DNA from 4 places in the Mesorhizobium sp. M3A.F.Ca.ET.175.01.1.1 genome. Region 3 is predicted to be linked to each of the others. Evidence: riboswitches for the same ligand, from Rfam matches in the RefSeq annotation. Region 3 holds a riboswitch; each other region holds the start of a gene.
What was found. Region 3 has a riboswitch for cobalamin ahead of bluB (5,6-dimethylbenzimidazole synthase). Riboswitches for the same ligand answer to the same signal wherever they lie in the genome.
Positions count from the first base shown of each region.

Region 1: it holds a riboswitch for cobalamin, as region 3 does, so the genes downstream of both, EN818_RS15630 (DUF1636 family protein) here and bluB (5,6-dimethylbenzimidazole synthase) in region 3, are expected to answer to the same signal.
Region 2: it holds a riboswitch for cobalamin, as region 3 does, so the genes downstream of both, EN818_RS28155 (ABC transporter ATP-binding protein) here and bluB (5,6-dimethylbenzimidazole synthase) in region 3, are expected to answer to the same signal.
Region 4: it holds a riboswitch for cobalamin, as region 3 does, so the genes downstream of both, EN818_RS23355 (CbtB domain-containing protein) here and bluB (5,6-dimethylbenzimidazole synthase) in region 3, are expected to answer to the same signal.

Region 1 is NZ_SRTP01000005.1:392,775-394,969, forward strand. It holds gene cobW (cobalamin biosynthesis protein CobW) at 1-831, opposite strand, end outside; gene EN818_RS15630 (DUF1636 family protein) at 835-1,263, opposite strand; cobalamin riboswitch at 1,303-1,508, opposite strand; gene EN818_RS15635 (winged helix-turn-helix domain-containing protein) at 1,538-2,195, opposite strand, start outside.
Region 2 is NZ_SRTP01000018.1:74,337-76,531, forward strand. It holds gene EN818_RS28150 (efflux RND transporter periplasmic adaptor subunit) at 1-360, opposite strand, end outside; cobalamin riboswitch at 606-810, shown strand; gene EN818_RS28155 (ABC transporter ATP-binding protein) at 996-1,781, shown strand; gene EN818_RS28160 (ABC transporter substrate-binding protein) at 1,811-2,195, shown strand, end outside.
Region 3 is NZ_SRTP01000003.1:9,088-11,282, forward strand. It holds gene EN818_RS08040 (hypothetical protein) at 1-609, shown strand, start outside; gene bluB (5,6-dimethylbenzimidazole synthase) at 624-1,361, opposite strand; cobalamin riboswitch at 1,403-1,583, opposite strand; gene EN818_RS08050 (histone deacetylase family protein) at 1,700-2,195, shown strand, end outside.
Region 4 is NZ_SRTP01000011.1:213,736-215,930, reverse strand. It holds gene EN818_RS23360 (gamma-glutamylcyclotransferase) at 115-801, shown strand; cobalamin riboswitch at 873-1,072, shown strand; gene EN818_RS23355 (CbtB domain-containing protein) at 1,109-1,288, shown strand; gene EN818_RS23350 (CbtA family protein) at 1,304-2,095, shown strand; gene cobU (bifunctional adenosylcobinamide kinase/adenosylcobinamide-phosphate guanylyltransferase) at 2,088-2,195, shown strand, end outside.

The DNA of each region.
Region 1 (2,195 bases), on a different contig from region 3:
GCGCTTTGCAAGCTCATCCGGATTGGCGATCGACGGGATATCGATGACGAAGGAATCGAAATCGTCGTGCTCGTGATCGAGCTCGTCATCGTGATGCGTCTTGCGGTTCTCGATGTCGTCTTCGACGGCGAGGCCAAGGCCGAGCAGCACCGACGGGTCGACCTTGCCCTGTGCGGTCGGAACGACCTTGACCGCGCGCGCCACGTGCTCGCCGATGACCGCGTTGGCGCGCTCCGAGCCGGCCGCGTCCATCAAATCGCTCTTCGACAGGATGATCAGGTCGGCGCAGGCGATCTGGTCCTCGAACACCTCCTCGACCGGATCATCATGGTCGAGCGAATCGTCGGCGGCACGTTGCGCCTGCAGGGCATCCATGTCGGAAGCGACGCGGCCGTCGGCCAGCGCCGGACCGTCGACCACGGCTACGACGCCGTCGACGGTGACGCGGCTCTTCACGCTCGGCCACTGAAAAGCCTGGACCAGCGGCTTCGGCAAGGCCAGGCCGGAGGTCTCAATCAGGATGTGGTCGACCTTCGGCGTGCGCGACAGGATCTGGTCGAGCGCCGGCACGAAGTCGTCGGCGACGGTGCAGCAAATGCAGCCATTGGCCAGTTCGACGATGTTTTCCTCCGGGCAGGTATCGACGCCGCAGCCTTTCAGGATCTCGCCGTCGATGCCGACATCGCCGAACTCGTTGACGATGATCGCCAGCCGCTTGCCCTTGGCATTTTCAAGCAGGTTGCGGATCAGCGTCGTCTTGCCGGCGCCGAGAAAGCCGGTGACGACGGTGCAGGGAACACGGGAAAGATTGGGCGAATTAGGGGCGTCCATAGGTCAGTCCTTCAGGAGGTCGAGGGGAGGGAGGCGGGCAACCAGACCGCGCTTGAGGGAATCGGGCCTGCCGCGCCACGGGATGAGGCCATCGGTCGAGGTGGCGAAAAGTTTTGCTCCGGTGACGAGATCGGTGCCGCTGGTCGTGTCGAGGTCGCCGAAGACGTAGCTCCAGCAACCGTCGCGCAAAAGTGCTGCGCTCAGACGGCGCTTGCAGTTGCCGAGGCATTCGACCGTTCGAATGCGGACTCTTTCGCCCGATGCGGCACGGCGCGCGTCTTCGGCCAACTGGGCGCCGGCGCGCGGATGCGCATCCGATCCGGTCTCGTCGCGGCAGGACGAGCAGACGATGACGGTGACGCCTGCCAAGGCGTCGTCAGGTTCGGACGCAAAGTCCGCGATATTGGCCGGAAAACTGCCGTTGCGATCCAAAACCAGGCTCCTTGCCCGGAAAACCCGCCGGGCGTTCGGATACGTAAAGTCTCAGACGGCAGGTCTCCTGGCTCGCGTGTCATCGCCTCGATGCCGCCTTCCCGGGAATGCCCAGTGGTGTTCGGCCGAGGCTCGTCGCTTACAGTTGCGGGGACAGCCGCGGATTTGGGATTTTGTAAGCCCGCACCGCATTCCCTCTTGGCTCCTCCCTTTGCCGGGAGAAGACCGTCTGCGGCGGATTTAGGCTTAGAGGTACCGGCCTGTCAACGCGCGGCTACGACACCGCGATGTCGGCCAGCGCCGGGCCGAGGTCACCGGCCGGCGTTATTTCGATGCTGTCGAGGCCAAGCCAGCCCTGCATCTGCTTCAACTCGTCGAAGAGCTGGGCGGCCGTCTCGGGCGGTGCGCCGGGTTCGGCATAAGCAGCGTGGACGCGCAAGACGCCGGCCGGACGGTCGGCTCTCAGATCGACACGCGCCACGATGCGGTCGCCGAGCAGGAAGGGCAGCACGTAGTAGCCGTACTGGCGCTTTTCGGCCGGCGTGTAGATCTCGATGCGGTAGCGAAAGCCGAACAGCTTTTCGGTGCGCGTGCGTTCGAAGACGACGGGGTCGAAGGGCGCAAGCAGGGCGCGCGCGTCGATGCGGCGCGGAAAGCGGGCGTCTTTGTGGAGATAGGCGGTCTTGTCCCATCCTTCCACTTTCATCGGCAGCAGTTCGCCCATCTCGACCAGTTCCTCGATGCGGTCCTTCGTGTCGCCCGGCGCCAGGCGGAAATAATCGCGCAGATCGCCATAGGTGGCGATGCCATGGGCGCGGGCGGAAATGCGCAGCAATTCGCGATGGGCGTCCTCAACCGAAGGCACAGGCAGGTCGAGGACAGCCTGCGGCAGAACACGCTCCGGCAGGTCGTAATAGCGTTCGAAGCCGCGC
Region 2 (2,195 bases), on a different contig from region 3:
CTCGGCGCTGGCGAGCCGGTTGCGATAATCCTGGTCTTCGATGCGGGCGAGCACCTCACCCTTCTTCACCGTCGAGCCGATCTCGGCGATGCGTTCGAGCAGCTTGCCGGATACGCGGAAGCCGAGGTCGCTTTCGAGCCGCGGCCGTATCTCACCGACGGCCGTGCGGGTGTCGGCGCTGCGGGTCGGGGCGACCGCCATGGCCTTGACCAGTTTCATCTCCGGCGCGGCGGGCTTTGCGTTCGAGGCCTCGCTGCGTGCGCCGTGCCAAACCATGGCGGCGCCGCAGGCGAGGATGGCGATCGAGCCGGCGACAAGGCGGCGCCTCAGCGGCCTGTTATGGAAAAGTGCGGCAATCATGTTGTCTCCGTGACCAAGGTTGCGGTCGCGCCGGGAGGATGCTGCGACCGGAAAATGTTGGCTGGGAGCGATCGGCGTTTTGGCCGGTCTTTCGCCAGCCCGATCTTTTTGCGTTTTCGGGCCCGCGAAATCCCGAACGCTTTCTGAAGTTTTTCCGATGTTTGGCTGAGGCAGTGCCGGAAATCGGGATTTTCGCAAGCCGGCGAGATTGCACGGAAGCCAGTTGCGACTCGTGCGCGGGCGACCTAGGATGGCTGCGTCATGGTCCCGAGCCGCAAGGCGAAGGGTGAAAAGGGAACACGGTGAGATCCGCCTCGGGTCGATGCCGTGGCTGCCCCCGCAACTGTGAGCGGCGAGCTCCATCTGAAAACCACTGGCCGACAAGGCTGGGAAGGCGGATGGCGCGGCGACCCGCGAGCCAGGAGACCTGCCATCGACACGAGTTGACCGGACGGGGTGTGCCGGGAGGAGACGCGGCGCCGGTCTGTCAGCCGGCCGTCCAGCATCCTTCCGTCGCCATTTGGAGAGTGACGGAATGTTGGACGGCTCCATCGATCGCCACGAGTGCGCGCCCTGCCGAAGCTATTTGCTCGGATCAGCCGGCCTGATTCGAAAAGCCGTTCGGGAGAAGCTCCATGACTGAGCTTCTCGAAGCTCGCAGGCTGACGGCCGTGGCAGGCGGCAAGCTCCTGGTCGATGGCGTCAGCCTGTCGCTCACTCCGGGCGAACGGCTGGCCATCGTCGGGCCTAACGGTGCCGGCAAAACCACGCTCTTGCGCATGCTGTGTGGTGCTCTGCGGCCGGCCAGCGGCGAGGTGCGCCTGGCCGGACGCCGGCTGGATAGGATCACGCAGGGCGAGCGTGCACTCAGCATGGCCGTCGTCGGCCAGGCCGACCAGCCTGATCCGCGGGTTACTCTCATCGACTATGTCGAGCTTGGCCGCGTCCCGCATATCGGCATCAGGCGCAAGCGCGAGGATCGCGATATCGTCGTGGATGCGCTGCGCCGGACCGGACTCTTGCCGCTGCTTTGCCGCACGATCGGCTCGCTGTCCGGTGGCGAACGGGAACGTGCGCAACTCGCCCGTGCCATGGCGCAGGAGCCAAAAATCCTGTTCCTCGACGAACCGACCAACCATCTCGATCCGCGCGCCCGCGGCGACCTTCTCGACCTTGTCGCGGACTTCGGCATGACCGTCGTTGCCGTGCTGCACGACCTGTCGCTGGTGGCGCCCTTCGCCACCACGGTGGCGGTGATGAACAATGCCCGGCTGCATGCGCTGGCGCCGCCGCGCGAGGCGCTTGACGCCCAGCTCGTGCGCCAGGTCTTCGGCATCGATGTGCTGCGTCTGCCGCATCCGACAGAAGACCGCGAGCTCACCGTCTTCGACCTTGCCAACGGCGCATCCTCGCCATCCTGAACCTGTCCAAACAAAGGAGCACCTGTCCCTTGAAACGCATCGCGCTGTCGTTTGCCTTTTTGCTCGCCGCCTCGCCGGCCTTCGCTTTTCCGGTCACCATCGACAGCTGCGGCAAGCCGCTGACCTTCGAGGCGCCGCCAAAGCGTGCCGTCATTCACGACCTCAACATGGCCGAGATGGCCTTCGCGCTGAAGCTGCAGTCCTCGATCGTCGGTCTCACCGGCATCACCGGCTGGTACAAGGTCGGGCCGGAGTTCAAGGCCGCGCAGGGCTCGATCCCGGAACTCGCGCCGAAATATCCGACGCTCGAGAATCTGATCGCCGTGCAGCCCGATTTCTTCTTCGCCGGCTGGTACTACGGCATGAAGCCGGGCGGCGAGGTAACGCCGGACACACTCGCCCCGCACGGCATCA
Region 3 (2,195 bases):
GAGGCCAACATCCTTTTCGTCGTCGACCAACTGGTGAAGGGCGCGATCCGCGCCATTTCCGGCCTGGTCGGCGGCATCGCCGCCTTCCTGCCCATTCCGGGACTCAGTGGCGTGGTCAGCTTCATCAACACCGTCATCCGCCTGTCGCTGACCTATGTCGACGAGATCATCCTCGGCTACAATATCCGCATCAATTCGAACACGCCTTTCGAGACCGCCAGGCAAGGGGTCGTGCTCTACGCGCAGAACGGCAAGCACATGGTCAAGAACGCCGTCTGGCTGGCGGTGATCATGTGGGGCGTGTCCTTCGTCATCTTCCTTTTGATGCTGGCGCCGGCCGGTGCCATCCTGTGGGTCATGCCCGGGCAGCTTGCCGGCTGGGCCTTCGTGCTGGCCATCGTCTTTGCCTGGGCTTTCAAGGCGGCCTTCATCGAGCCCTTCGCCATCGCCTCGCTGATGCAGGTCTATTTCGCCGCCATCGAGGGCCAGGCTCCCAATCCCGAATGGGACCGGCGCCTGGCCGACACCTCGTCGAAGTTCAGGGAGCTTCGCGACAAGGCGCTCAATTCCTTCGGCGGCTCGCGCTGGGATGCGCCCCGGGCGGCTTGATAGCAGCCGCCTGATCAGGGCTTCGGCCGGTCGCCGAGACCGAGGCTGGCGATCGCCGATTTGAGCGGTGCCTCGCCGGCGCCGCAAAACGTCTCGCTCATCACCAGTTCGGGCAAAGGCAGGCGCCTGCCCCAGCCATGTGCTTCCAGGTCCGGCTTCGGCGCGAATGCCGAGACGCGGCCGACGCACAGATAGGCGATCGGCGTGACATGGTCGGGGATCGACAGCAGCCGCTTCAGCGCTTCGGTCTCGATGATGCTGACCCAGCCGACGCCGACGCCTTCGGCGCGCGCCGCCAGCCAGAAGTTCTGCACCGCGCAGACGGTGCTGTAGAGATCCATCTCCGGATTGTGCCAGCGCCCGAGCGGCGAGTTCTGCGAGCGCTGCCGGTCGCAGGTGATGCAGAGATTGAGCGCGCTTTCGCAGATGCCTTCGAGCTTCAGCTTGCGGTAGAGCGCCTGCCGCTCCGCCTCGATGGCCGGCAATTCCTGCTCGCGCGCCGCCAAAAACAGGTCGCGCACCTGGCGGCGCCGTTCAGCATCGCGGATGACGATGAAGTTCCACGGCTGCATGTAGCCGACCGACGGCGCGTGATGGGCGGCCGTCAGCAGCCGCGCCAGCACGCTGTCGTCGAGATCGTCGGCGACGAAATGGCTGCGCACGTCGCGCCGGGTGAACATCGCCCGGTAGACCGCCTCGCGCGCCAATTGGTCAAAGTCATCGCCGCCGCCGGCGGCCGCTCCTGCCTGCATCGCTTTTCCCCTTGCGACAGCAGCCCTGCGCCTGACCAAGCGCAAGACCATGTCTGCCAGGCCGGTCTTCTGGCTCGGGATCGTCCCGCGTCCGGCGCCTTCCCGTCATCGACAGTGGCTTTTGCCGGCGCGGTCCCCCTTACAGCGTTGGGCACGCCACGGAGTTCAACCGTGTTCCCGATTCTCCCGCGCGTTGCGGGCACCAGGCAGTGACACGACCTTACCGTGAGGCGGGCGCCGCGCCAATGCCGTCAGCGACACTATCGGGCGCGAATTTTCCCCAGCCATTCGGCGCTGAAACATGGTCATCCGGGCTGCGCGTGCCTAGATTAGGCGCCATGACAACCCGTCTCTACACTCATCCGGTATTCCTGGAACACCTTACGCCACCCGGTCATCCCGAGCGGCCCGACCGTTTGCGCGCCATCGAGCGTGTGCTGGATGATGACTCATTTTCGGCTCTGGATCGCGTCAAGGCGCCGGAAGCCGATGAGGCGACCATTCTCTATGCCCACCCGCAGGATTTCGTTGCCCGCGTCCGCGCCGCCATTCCCGAGAGCGGCATCGTCTCGATCGACGCCGACACCAGCGCCAGCCCGAAGAGCTGGCAGGCCGCGGTGACGGCGATCGGCGCCGCCAATGCGGCCGTCGACGACGTCTTCGACGGCCGCGCCAGCAATGTCTTCGTTGCTGCGCGGCCGCCCGGCCATCATGCCGAGAAGACCACCGCGATGGGCTTTTGCCTGTTCAACACCGCCGCGATCGCGGCCCGCTACGCGCAGAAGAAGCACCAGGCCGAGCGCGTCGCCATCGTCGACTGGGACGTGCACCATG
Region 4 (2,195 bases), on a different contig from region 3:
TAGGGCCGACAACAGAGGGCGAATGGCTGCTCTCCCGCATTGTGGCGTCTGCTCGGGGCCCTTAAGCTCGCGCCGTCAGTGCCGGCGCGATGCCGGCGGCCCAAGGTGCATCGAATGTCCGCAAGAATGATGTCTCTGACCGAAGAACTGGTTGCCCGTTGTTTTCGGGTCGTCGAAGACAGTGGCCCCGACCCAAATGCCGCGCATCTCGATGACGCCGACTACGAAGCGATGCTCGATGCATTGGAGGTTGAACTCCCCGCCGCCGAGCCGCTCTGGCTGTTCGGCTACGGATCGCTGATCTGGAAGCCTGAGATCGACCATGTCGAGGAACGGGTCGCAGTGGCGCGCGGCTGGCACCGTTCCTTCTGTATGAACATGACACGCTGGCGCGGCACCAGAGAGAGCCCGGGCTTGATGATGGCGCTAGATCGCGGCGGGCAATGCAAGGGCGTCGCCTTCCGGCTGAGCGACGGTGATCGCCGTCAGCAGCTGAACAAGCTGCTTAGGCGCGAGGTGACGCTCAAGCCGACAAGCTACCATCCGCGCCTGCTCAGCTTGGCCAGCGGCAGCGGTCCATTTCGGGCCCTGGGCTTCGTGATCAACCGCAAGGGCACCACCTATACCGGCGTGCTCAGCGAAGGCGAGGTGGTCAGAAGGCTTGCGACCTCCTGCGGCCACTGGGGTTCAGGCGCCGACTATCTCTACAACACCGTCAGGAATCTCGAAGCCCGAGGCATTCACGATGCTCACCTGTGGCGGCTGCAGCAGCTCGTCGCTGCCAGAATCGCCGGCTCCTAGCACACCGAGCCGTGCCGCAATCACGCTCCAGCGTGGCGGAATTTGGTTTGCCGGGGGAGACGATTCTGCCTATAGTCGCCGATGTCGTCGGTTCCGTTTTTGGAGCCAAGAGGGAATGCGGTGAGGGTGGACTTCCTGCCCAAAGCCGTGGCTGCCCCCGCAACTGTGTGCGGTAGTCCTGCCCCATAGACCACTGAGGATTTGCCTCGGGAAGGTGGGGAAGGGCGTGGATCCGCGAGCCAGGAGACCTGCCGGCGACAAGAAAGTTGACTTCTATGCCCTCGGGTGGAGGGCGAAAGGACAAGACATGAATACCGCTTCCTTTTCCCTCGGCGCTTCCGTCTCCTCGCAGTCGCGCTTCATGCAACTGGCGATGGCCGCGCTGCTCGGCATTTTCGTCGTCGGCTTCGTCGGCTTCTCGCATATCGATGCGGTCCACAACGCTGCCCACGACTATCGTCACTCGATGGCTTTTCCCTGCCACTGACGAGGGTTTGACATCATGAATCTGTTTCGCAACGTCGTGTTCATCGCGGCGATCGCCGGGCTCGTGGCGGGTGTGGTTCTCGCCTGCATGCAGGCCTATGCCACCGTTCCGTTGATCCTCAAAGCGGAAGTGTATGAAAAGGCGGGCGAGGGTCATCACCATGACCACGCGACCAACGACAACCCTGTGGGCGCAGCCGCTCCAGCCGCCGGCAGCGCGATGAGCAGCGCAGCCCCGGCGCCCGCCGAGGCAGTTGCCCCAGCCGAGGAGGAGGGCTGGGCGCCGGCCGACGGCTTCGAGCGATTCGCCTTCAATGTCGTCGCCAATATCGTCACCGGCATCGGCTTCGCGCTGATCCTGGTCGCAGTCTCGGAATTTGCGGGCGGCATCGGCAACTGGCGCCAGGGCGTGTTCTGGGGCCTAGCTGGCTTTGCCGTGTTCACACTGGCGCCTGGCCTCGGCCTGCCGCCCGAACTCCCGGCAATGCCGGCGGCCGAACTGCTGCCGAGGCAGATCTGGTGGGTTTCGACAGTCATCGCGACTGCGGCCGGGCTCGGTCTGATTGCCTTCCGCAAGTCGCTGCCGCTGGCCATTCTTGGCGTGGCGCTGATCGTGGCACCTCACATTATTGGCGCGCCGCAGCCGGAAAGCTTCGAGACCGCGATTCCCGAAGGATTGCATCACCAGTTCGTTGTCGCCGTGACGCTCACCGATCTGGTGTTCTGGCTGGTTCTGGGCGCGGTTGTCGGCGTGGTGCGCGGACGCTTCACCGGCACCGCGACCAGCTTGCGCGACAGCTTTGCCTGATCGCGCCGAAGGTCGCCTGACCTTCATCGTAGGCGGTGCGCGCTCGGGCAAGAGCGCGCATGCCGAGACCCTGGTGACGGCAAGCCCGTCGCCCTGGGCC